2 regions of the Fructilactobacillus ixorae genome follow, and region 1 is predicted to be linked to the other one. Evidence: predicted binding sites of a transcription regulator. Region 1 holds the regulator's gene; the other holds the start of a gene.

Region 1 (5,400 bases):
CGTTTTGGGCATGTCGTTTAGTTCTGCCATCATGTTATCGAGGAGGGTGAGGTAGACGGATAGTTCAACGTCAGAAATGTTACCAGCAGCGTTGTTTTCCTTGGTAAACAAGGCGTCCTCATAAATCGAACGGTCCAACACGTTGTTATCGTCAGCTAACGCCCGCTTAATCATGGCAAATCGTTTGTTAAGAAAATAAATTTGGAGCAAAAACCCATATTGCTTTGGGTTCTTGTAGTATAAAGGTAACACGGGATTATCGCCCACTGGTTCGTAAAAGGGATTGGTCCCCAAGTGCTTTGCAATTTTGCCCGTTAACGTGGTCTTTCCCACGCCAATCATTCCAGCCGTAATTATCACCATAAATAACTCCTTCTTCTGTAATAATCTTAGTATAGCACGCTCACGAAATTCGAGAAAATAACGAAGCCGGTTGCTAAATTATGGTATCCTATTAATAATCAAAATTAGTGATGGTGAATGATGAAGCGTTTATGCGAAATAACAGTGGCACTATGTGGTCTGCTCCTTGGAGCTGGTTATTTTGAATCCGGAAAACTCCGCCTTGGACTTTGGTTACTGGGGCTTTTAGTGGGATTACAGGGGCTATTAATGGTGGTCGTAGTGCTCCTGCGGCTGCGTAAGGTGCGGCGCTATTCAGAAAAGGATGATAAACAAGGACATGAAGATTAGGGAAGTTTGGCAATTTTTGCTCCGACTGATGCTGTTCATTGGTTTAATTGGGTTAGTATTGATTGTTCCGATTCCAGTGATTTTATTGCAAGCCCAGCATGTCAATTGGCCAGGGACGATTGTAGTGGCGGCCGTTTACTTCTGCTTGTATCTGGGCTCAATTTGGTTAGCTTGGCGGTCCTTTTCCCAGGTCTGGCACAATCCACGCGGGTGGCTAACAAAAGCGGATTGGAAATTAATTGGGGCTGCCCAGTTGGCAATTTTTGCAGCTGAGATTGGAATTGGAATTATGGGGCAGGTACTTCATTTGTCCAGTACCAGTGAAAACAACCAGATTATTTATCGGTTATTGGCAAGTAACCCAGTGGTGTTGATCTTATTGAGCACCGGGATGGTCTTGCTGACCCCGATTTTAGAGGAACTCGTCTTTCGGGGTTACTTAATTCGCGGGGTAATGAGCTGGGCACCCATGTGGTTAGCAATGATTACAAGTGGAATCGTGTTTTCAGCTGGGCACGCGAATTCGAACTGGTTAAGCTTTTTGACCTACGCCGTGATGGGGATGATCCTTGCCCGGGTGTACGTGAAAACTAATCGGATTCAAGTCGCCATTACCCTCCACTTGATTAATAATTTGGTCGCAACCGTGATGATGGTGATTTCCATTGTGGGGAATATGCACTAAAGGAAAGGATGGTAAACGTGGACATTACAGAATTTAACTATTACCAAAATTTGAAGAGTCGGTTAACCAAGGTCCAAGCCGAACTAAAAGAAGAACAAACAGCTTATTTAAAGCAAATGGGGAATTTGAAACAGCTTTACAATGATTACGATGTCGCAACGACGGAGCAACTGGCGAATGCCTTAAATCAAGGGGATGACGATCAGTTTACGGCAGAAATTGCCACGGCTTTGGATGAGCATGACCAAACGTTCCTGTTAGCAAACGTCCAAACCTTGAATCCGAGTGAAGCCCAGCAACTAGCGGCCATCAGTGCTGAAGCAAATGACGTGGAAACGGAATTAACCCGGGTGGAAAAGTTCTACCAAGAATTTGCGTTACCGCTCTTAGACCGGTTAAAAACCAATCGGATGCTCCACGTTGAACAATTAACGACCTCTGGAAGTGACTGTGACACGGTGGTGGAAATTAATTACTTTTCAACCTTTGATGACTTCAAAGAGGACTTTAACGGGGCCGCGTATGTGGGTGAAGTGATTGAACAACATCTTCAGGATCAAAAACCGATTAGTGTGATTGTGACGGATCAAAATTACCCTAACAAGTATGATGTAACGTTGATGCCAACTGATGAGGAGAGTGACGATGGTCGATAAACGAGATTACAAATATCCAGATACCCAGGCCTATGACAAGGTGATTGAGTTTCTAAATCAAAATGGGGTCACCGTTCGCGATATTTCTAAGGTGACCTATAATTTACAAAAACAATTTATTAGCATTCCCAGCATGGAGTACGTGGATAAAATTGTGATTGACGTCCTCCACAAGCGGGAAGTGTTGAATAATGCGTTGGTGGGAATGGAAATTGACCGCTTGGCAACCGCTCACCAACTATCAGAACCGCTCCAGAGCATTGTGGAACATGATTTAGGCGTGTTTGGGGTCGATGAAACGCTGGCATTAGGAATTGCAAACATCTACGGGACGATTGGAATTACGAACTACTGTGGCTTAGATACCAATAAGCAGGGGATTGTGAAGGAATTAGACCAGGAACAGTCCCGTGTGACGACGTTCATTGATGACATTGTGGGCGCCGTCGCTGGAGCGGCATCCGCTAAAATTGCCCACGAAAATTCGTAATTAAAAAGACCCAATCCATTTTGTACGGCCCTATAAAAATTAGACTTGCTCGGGATTCATTTTTTAAGGATTTATTTCGATCTTCAATCGGAGGAAATCCTTTTTTGTTACCTGAAATTCTTCTCATGAGGGTGCTAGTCGTTTATCACGTTTAATTTAAATGCTTTGAATAAGTTCGCTAGGTCTGCCTAACTTTCAAGCCTAACGGACCTCAGATGATTCAAATAAAATTCAACTGCTGCAACTTTTGCTTTCGGGCGGTGTTTAACCATAAAAAATACCCCATAAAAATTAGCTTCTTGTCTAACTTTTATGGGGTAGTATATTAGATTGGTTCTTTTTTAGTGGCAACGCTTCTATTCAATTTCACTCCGGTACAGGCCGACGACCTTACCCAGCACCACACAGTTCGTGAGGATGATCGGGGCCATGTCGTCATTTTCGGGCTGGAGCCGAAAGTGATCACTTTCCTTGTAGAAACGCTTGCAAGTGGCCTCGCCATCATCATTCATGGCAATCACAATTTCTCCGTTTTCCGCGGTTGGTTGCCGTTTGACAATCACCTGATCTCCATCTAAAATGCCGATGTTAATCATACTTTCGCCACTAATGGTTAACATGAACAGATCCGCCCGTTGATAGCGTAATTCGTTAGGAATCGGGAAGTAGTCAGTGGCCTCTTGCACGGCTAAAATCGGTTCTCCAGCGGCCACCGTTCCTAAGAGGGGCATTTCATTTTCCGTCGTATTGGGTTGCACACCAAGCGACCGAATGCCATCCTCGGTAATTTCTAGTGCCCGTGGTTTCGTCGGGTTTTTAGCAATGTACCCCTTCTTTTCTAACCGAGCAAGATGCCCGTGCACCGTGGACGTCGAAGAGAGACCTACGTGCTTGCCAATTTCTCGGACGGTGGGGGGATATCCGTGATCGAGGACATTTTCGTAGATGAATTGGAGAATTTCTTGCTGCTTTGTATTGACTTGAGAAGACATGTGAACACCTCAGATTCGTTTACTATCAATGCTGTTAGCGTACCATAAAACGGGAAGTTTGCAAACGTTAGTTCGCCCGCTTGCTATTTAATTATCAGCAGTTTCATGCTATTATGGAAGAAATCAGAAAAAGGAGTGGGAAACGTGGCAGATGACGAAAAGTTAAAACAGCTAATTCCCCGCATTAATGAGTTAGCCCATAAGGCGCAGGCCGAAGGTTTAACTGATGAGGAAAAAGCAGAACAAGAAAAGTTACGTAAAGAGTACTTAAAACGGTTCAAAGCCAACTTTAAAACGCAGTTAGAAATGACGCAGTTGTATGATAAGGATGGTAATGAAGTAACTCCCGAACCGGTTAAAGAAGTGCAACGGAAAAAGAATTTACGGGATGACTAATTAGGACAGAAAGGAGAGCGTTGACAATGGCAGCCTGGATTTGGATTTTATTAATTATTTTAGCCCTCGTCGCTGGAGCAGTAGCAGGGTTCTTCTTAGCTCGGAAGTACATGGAAAAGTATCTGAAGGATAACCCGCCAATTAACGAGGAACAGCTAAAGGCTATGATGTTGCAAATGGGACAGAAACCTTCCAAGAAGAAACTGAACCAAATGATGATTGCAATGAAACGCAATGCTAAATAAGCTAATAAAAAAACCACTATGACTTAGTGGTTTTTTTCGTGTGGTCGTGGTAAACGTAATTGGGATTAAGCTCCCGATCAAGCGTGGCAAAGGCTGCGGCCATTTGTGCTTCCACCGCTACCTGATCGGCATCGGTTAGTTTATTTGATTTAGGAACGTAAATTGGTTCACCAAAGTTAATGTGGGCTCGCTGGCGTAAAAAAACTGCTTTCAGGGTCAACGGTCCTTGGTACACAACGGGAAGCATGGGCACCTGGGCCATCTTTGCAATGAGGGCGGCTCCTCCCTTTAACTTGGTCGAGTGTCTAGTCCCGGAGGGGAAAATTAACACCGACAGGTCAGTTTTTTTTAGGACCTTGACCGGGTTTTTAATAACGGAAATCCCGGGATTGGTACGATCGACTGGTTCAACGTTACACTTGCGCAGTCCCCAAGCCACAATTGGGTTTTTGAACAGCTCTTTTTTAGCGATGAAATAAAAATGCTTTGGTAGCAGAAATGCACCAAAGTAGAGCATGTCAAACCAGGTGCGGTGGGTGGCAATCAGGACGTAGTTGCCAGTCGGAATGCGTTGCTGATTCTTGAGCTCTGGTTTACCGTTAAAAATCAGAATGATCCATTTAATGATGGAGAAGGCCACTGTATAAAACAATCTTCTCATCCTTTCTATTGAGAGGTAAAATTAACATCTAATAGTATACCATTTATGTGCGGACCGAGTTTTGCAAAGAAGGAGGAAGTTTATGGAGCACGTCGAACTCTTGCCGGGAGAACGAATCGATCAGCTGTATCAAAACCACATTCAAATCATTCAAAGCGATGAAGTTTTTTCCTTTTCACTCGATGCGGTGCTCCTTGCTAATTTTACCCAGGTTAAGCAAAGTGCGAAAACTCAGATTGTTGATTTGTGTGCTGGTAACGGAGCGGTTGGCCTCTTTTTGAGTCCCAAAACGCGGGGCCAAATTACGGAAATTGAAATTCAGGCGCGCTTATGTGACATGGCGCGCCGCAGTGTCCAGTTAAATCAATTGGAAAACCAGGTGCACGTCAAACATGCGGATTTAAACCAAAGTTTGCGATTTTTTGGCAAAGAAACGGTTGATACTGTCACCGTCAACCCACCGTACTTCCCAGTCCAAGCGACTAGTCGGAAAAATCCGAATGAGCACCTTGCAATTGCCCGGCACGAGTTAAAAACCAACCTGGACGAAGTTGTAACGATGGCGAGTGAATTACTGAAACC
Region 2 (5,400 bases), 440 kb from region 1:
CACCAACAAATTTTTGATGTGGAAGTTAAACAGTTAGACATTCCAGTTAAGCCGGGTCGGAACTTGGCAATCATTATTGAAACCGCCGCCATGAACTTCCGGGCCAATTCCATGGGGTATAACGCCACCAAAATGTTTGATGACGAACTGAATGGTTTGATTAAAGATCACAGCCAGCCCCAGTCACCACAACAACACGACGAAGGTCAGTAGGGAGGACGAAGCAGCATGTTTGTAATTGGCGCTTTAAACCCCGTCGCCCTCCAGTTCGGACCGGTTACCGTTCGCTGGTATGGGCTCATCATCGCTAGTGCGGTGTTAATTGCAGTCGGACTGGCGATGCGGGAGGTTCGCCGCCAGAGGCTCAATGAAGACATCGTTTATAATCTCATCTTAGGAGCCATTCCAGTAGCCATTATGTCGGCCCGGCTGTATTACGTCATTTTCCGCTGGGACTACTACGCCAAGCATCCAGACGAAATCATCGCAATTTGGGATGGTGGGATTGCCATCTACGGCGCCTTGTTAGGAGCGGGCCTCTTTATTTGGTGGTTCTGCCGGCGCCACCGGTTATCCCTCTGGCAGGTCTTTGATATTGCTGCCCCCACGGTGATCATGGCCCAAGGAATTGGGCGGTGGGGGAACTTTATGAATCAGGAAGCATATGGAGCGGTAACCACGCACCACTTCCTGGCACAACTGCATCTGCCCCCCTGGATGATGCAACAGATGTTGATTGGGGGCGCGTACCGGCAACCCACTTTTTTGTATGAATCCGTGTGGGATTTAGTGGGCTTTGCCTTACTAATGACCATGCGCCACGCTCCGCATTGCTTTAAGCGGGGCGAGCTTTTTCTAACCTACGTAATGTGGTATTCCTACGGTCGATTTTTCACCGAAGGGATGCGGACGGACAGTCTGATGTTAGGTCCCTGGCGGATTTCCCAGGTTCTGTCAGTCCTGCTCTGCGTGGGGGCCGTGCTCACGATTATTTATCGGCGGCGCCATGATGCCCACTTACCATGGTACGACGTAGTTAACGCTAAAGGAGATAGTTAAATGACAGAAAAAATTGCCGTCTTAGGTGCCGGTTCATGGGGAAGCATGTTAGCGGCGATTTTGAATGAAAATGGCCACGAAGTGCAACTATGGACGCGCAGTGCAACCCAAGCTGCTGAGTTAAATCAAAAGCACACGAATTGCGCCTACATTCAAAATTACACCTTTCCAGAAACCCTTCGCGCTTCGACTGATTTAGAGACCGTTCTAACGGGGGCCACTGAGCTCCTGTTCATCGTCCCTGCCCAGGCTACACGAGCCGTGGCTACGGAAGTTGACCGGCTTTTAGCCAAGCTAGGTCAGCAGCCAGCTCTGATTCACGGGAGCAAGGGGCTAGAAACCACAACGCATCTGCGGGTCTCCCAAATTTTGGCGGAGACGATTAGTCCCGAGCACCGCACTAGCATCTCGGTTATTTCGGGTCCAAGCCATGCCGAAGGGGTGGTCAAGCACGATCCGACGTTGGTCACGGTTGCTAGCGATGATTTTGATGCGGCGCAACGGTTTCAACACCTTTTTATGAATGACTACTTCCGGGTCTATACTAATTCCGATGTGATTGGGGTTGAGTTCGGGGGTGCTTTGAAGAACATCATTGCGCTCGCTTCTGGAGCCTTAGCTGGCCTTGGTTATGGTGACAACGCCCGGGCAGCGTTAATGACCCGGGGCGTGGCTGAAATCTCCCGATTGGGAGTTAGTTTTGGAGCCAATCCCCTGACCTTTGCGGGATTATCTGGGATGGGGGACGTGATTGTTACGGCCACCAGTACGAATTCGCGGAACTATCGGGCCGGCTACCAACTGGGCCAAGGAGTGCCGCTCGCGGACGTGGTTGCGAACATGGGCATGGTGATAGAAGGGATTGCCACCAGTCAGTCGGCCTATGAGTTAGCACAAACCACTGGAATTTCGATGCCGATTACCGAAGCAATTCATGCGGTGTTAGCCCAAGAAGAAACGGTGGAAACCGCCATTCACCACCTCATGACACGCGAAGGACAGGCTGAAAACGGCTAATTGGTCCATGAGCAAAATTATTACTAACTTTAAGTAAGTATGTTATGCTAAGCTTAGCAAATGATGAACCATAAACGAGGTGGGAAAAATGACCAAAAAATATGATGTAATTGTAATTGGGGCCGGTCCAGCCGGGATGACAGCGGCCCTCTACGCTTCTCGGGCGGAACTATCAGTTCTGATGCTTGACCGAGGCGTCTACGGTGGCCAGATGAATAATACGGCCGAAATTGAAAACTACCCCGGGTTTAAATCAATCCTAGGTCCGGATCTGTCGGAAAAAATGTACGAAAGTAGCACTCAATTTGGGGTGGAGTATGCCTATGGTGAAGTTCAAGACGTACAGGTGGATGGAGACCGGAAACTGGTTAAAACCGCCGATGATGAGTTTGAAGCTCCGGCGGTCATCATTGGCTCTGGTTCCGAATACCGGAAGCTAGGAGTTCCCGGTGAAGAGCAGTACGGCGGTCGGGGGGTTTCTTACTGTGCCGTCTGTGACGGGGCCTTCTTTAAGAACGAAGCCGTTGTTGTTGTCGGTGGTGGTGATTCTGCCATTGAAGAAGCGACGTACTTGGCTAACCTAGCCCAAAAAGTGACGGTAATTCACCGCCGGGACACGCTCCGGGCCCAAAAAATCCTCCAAGAACGGGCCTTTGCGCGCGATAACATTGACTTTATTTGGAATACGAATGTGACTGAGATTCTGGGGAACGACCAAAAGGTTTCCGGCGTGGCTCTCAAGAATAACCAAACTGGGGCAACCAGTGAATTCCAAACGGCTGGGATCTTTATCTATGTCGGGATTTTACCGATTACCGGGGCCTTTAGCCACCTTGGAATTACGGATGAGCAGGGTTGGATTGTGACCGACGATCAGATGAAAACTTCCGTCCCTGGAATCTTCGCGGTCGGAGACGTTCGGAAAAAGCACCTGCGCCAGATTACCACCGCCGTTGGTGATGGCGGGGTCGCTGGGCAAGCGGTCTTTGACTACGTGGAATCCGTTAAAAGTAAATAATCGAAGAAAAGAAGGACTGTGCGGTGCTTCTTTTTTTATTTGGCGAAAGTATGTTCGTGTGCTAAGATGGAACAGACTGAAGCGTGCTGTCACCTGCTATTTGCGCTCGCTGGGGACGCTTTCCATCTGAATTAAAACCAGGTAAAAGAGGACAAACATGGTTACAAAAACACAGAAACAATTTGACTTGGTCTCCAGTTACCAACCAACTGGAGACCAACCGACGGCCATTAAAAAAATTGATGCCGGCGTGGCGGCTGGTGATAAGGAACAAACCCTATTAGGGGCCACGGGAACCGGGAAAACGTTCACCATGGCGAACATCATTCGGGATCAAAACAAGCCCACGCTCGTGTTGGCGCACAACAAAACGTTAGCGGGGCAGCTCTATAACGAGTTGAAAAAATTTTTCCCGCATAACGCGGTTGAATACTTTGTTAGTTACTATGATTTTTATCAACCGGAAGCATACGTGCCGTCGAGTGACACGTACATTGAAAAGGATGCTTCCATTAATGACGAGATTGATCAGTTACGCCACGCGGCCACGAGTGCGCTGTTGTCACGAAATGACGTGATTGTGGTGGCGTCCGTCTCTTCCATTTTTGGACTAGGGAATCCAGAAGAATACCAAAATCACACCGTTTCCTTGCGGGTTGGCGACGAAATGGAGCGCGATGTTTTGTTGCGCAAGTTGGTTAACATCCAGTTTCAACGCAACGACATTGATTTTGACCGGGGCCGGTTTCGGGTGCATGGGGATACGGTAGAGGTTTTCCCGGCCTCCGGAACCCAGAATGCCTACCGAATCGAATTCTTTGGTGACGAAATTGATAAGATTACCGAAGTTAATACCCTGACGGGAGCAGTGATTGGGGAGCCAGAAACCGTGACGCTGTTCCCGGCGACCCACTTTTTAACGAATGATGAAATTATGCAAGTGGCCCTTCCAGAGATCAAAGACGACATGGAAACCCAGGTTAAGAAACTTGAACAAAGCGGGAAGTTACTGGAAGCCCAACGGCTGAAACAACGGACTACCTATGACTTAGAAATGATGCGCGAAATGGGCTATACGTCCGGGATTGAAAATTACTCGCGTTACATGGATCGCCGGAAACCCGGGGAGCCTCCGTATACGCTCTTGGATTTCTTTCCCAAGGATTTCTTGATGTTTATTGATGAATCCCACCAAACGGTGCCACAAATCCGGGGGATGCTTAAGGGGGACCGGGCCCGCAAAAAGCAACTCATTGATTACGGGTTCCGGCTCCCGAGTGCCTATGACAACCGACCGTTGAACTTTGATGAGTTTGAACGGCACATTCACCAGGTGATCTACATGTCAGCCACTCCAGGTGACTATGAATTAGAACACAGTACCCAGGTCGTGGAACAGATCATTCGACCAACCGGCTTGCTGGATCCGACGGTGGAAGTGCGACCGACGAAGGACCAAATGGATGATTTACTTGGGGAGATTAACGCCCGGGTGAAAAAGAACCAACGAACCTTTGTGACGACCTTGACCAAGAAAATGGCGGAAGACCTGACCGATTATTTGAAGGATTTGGGGGTCAAGGTTAAATACCTGCATAGTGACATTAAAACCCTCGAACGGACCCGAATTTTACGGGACTTACGGTTAGGAAAGTTTGACGTTTTAATTGGGATTAACCTGTTACGAGAGGGAATTGACGTTCCAGAGGTTTCGCTGGTTGCAATCCTGGATGCCGATAAAGAGGGCTTCTTGCGGAACGAACGGTCTTTAATTCAAACGATTGGTCGGGCTGCCCGGAACGAAGACGGACACGTAATTATGTACGCCGATCACATCACCGACTCGATGCAGGCGGCGATGGATGAGACCAAACGGCGCCGGACGAAGCAGATTGCGTACAATCAGGAGCACCACCAGACGCCCCACACCATCATTAAGCCAATTGAAACGGTGATTTCTGCTTATAAGCAAACGGAAGCTGATCACTATAATAAGGAAAAGCCGTTTGTGGAATCCGACTTTGAGCAAATGACCACCAAGGAACAACGGGCGGTCTTGCACAATCTAAGTGATGAGATGGAAACCGCGGCGCGCCAGTTGGACTTTGAACAAGCCGCTAACCTGCGAGATACCATTAAAAAACTGAAAAAAGAACTGGATTAAAAAAGAAGTGAGGTGCCTGCCATGGCTAATGATGTGATCAAAATTCGGGGCGCACGGGAACATAATCTCAAGGACGTTAACGTTGATATTCCTAAGGAAAAACTCGTCGTGATGACGGGACTTTCTGGTTCGGGGAAGAGTT

Evidence for each region. Region 1 encodes LexA, which represses DNA repair genes until DNA is damaged. Its sites were predicted from a motif close to CNAACANNTGTTNG; they were not measured.
Region 2: the regulator LexA is predicted to act here: its motif matches at 3,138-3,151, upstream of uvrB (excinuclease ABC subunit UvrB).

What each region holds. Positions count from the first base shown of each region.
Region 1 is NZ_CP097478.1:831,708-837,107, reverse strand. It holds gene M8332_RS04095 (deoxynucleoside kinase) at 1-363, opposite strand, end outside; gene M8332_RS04090 (hypothetical protein) at 481-693, shown strand; gene M8332_RS04085 (CPBP family intramembrane glutamic endopeptidase) at 683-1,378, shown strand; gene M8332_RS04080 (hypothetical protein) at 1,396-2,034, shown strand; gene M8332_RS04075 (phosphatidylglycerophosphatase A family protein) at 2,024-2,524, shown strand; gene lexA (transcriptional repressor LexA) at 2,881-3,516, opposite strand; gene M8332_RS04065 (DUF896 domain-containing protein) at 3,622-3,912, shown strand; gene M8332_RS04060 (YneF family protein) at 3,939-4,157, shown strand; gene M8332_RS04055 (lysophospholipid acyltransferase family protein) at 4,174-4,809, opposite strand; gene M8332_RS04050 (tRNA1(Val) (adenine(37)-N6)-methyltransferase) at 4,901-5,400, shown strand, end outside.
Region 2 is NZ_CP097478.1:387,796-393,195, forward strand. It holds gene hprK (HPr(Ser) kinase/phosphatase) at 1-213, shown strand, start outside; gene lgt (prolipoprotein diacylglyceryl transferase) at 229-1,059, shown strand; gene M8332_RS01870 (NAD(P)H-dependent glycerol-3-phosphate dehydrogenase) at 1,060-2,076, shown strand; gene trxB (thioredoxin-disulfide reductase) at 2,165-3,094, shown strand; gene uvrB (excinuclease ABC subunit UvrB) at 3,252-5,258, shown strand; gene uvrA (excinuclease ABC subunit UvrA) at 5,280-5,400, shown strand, end outside.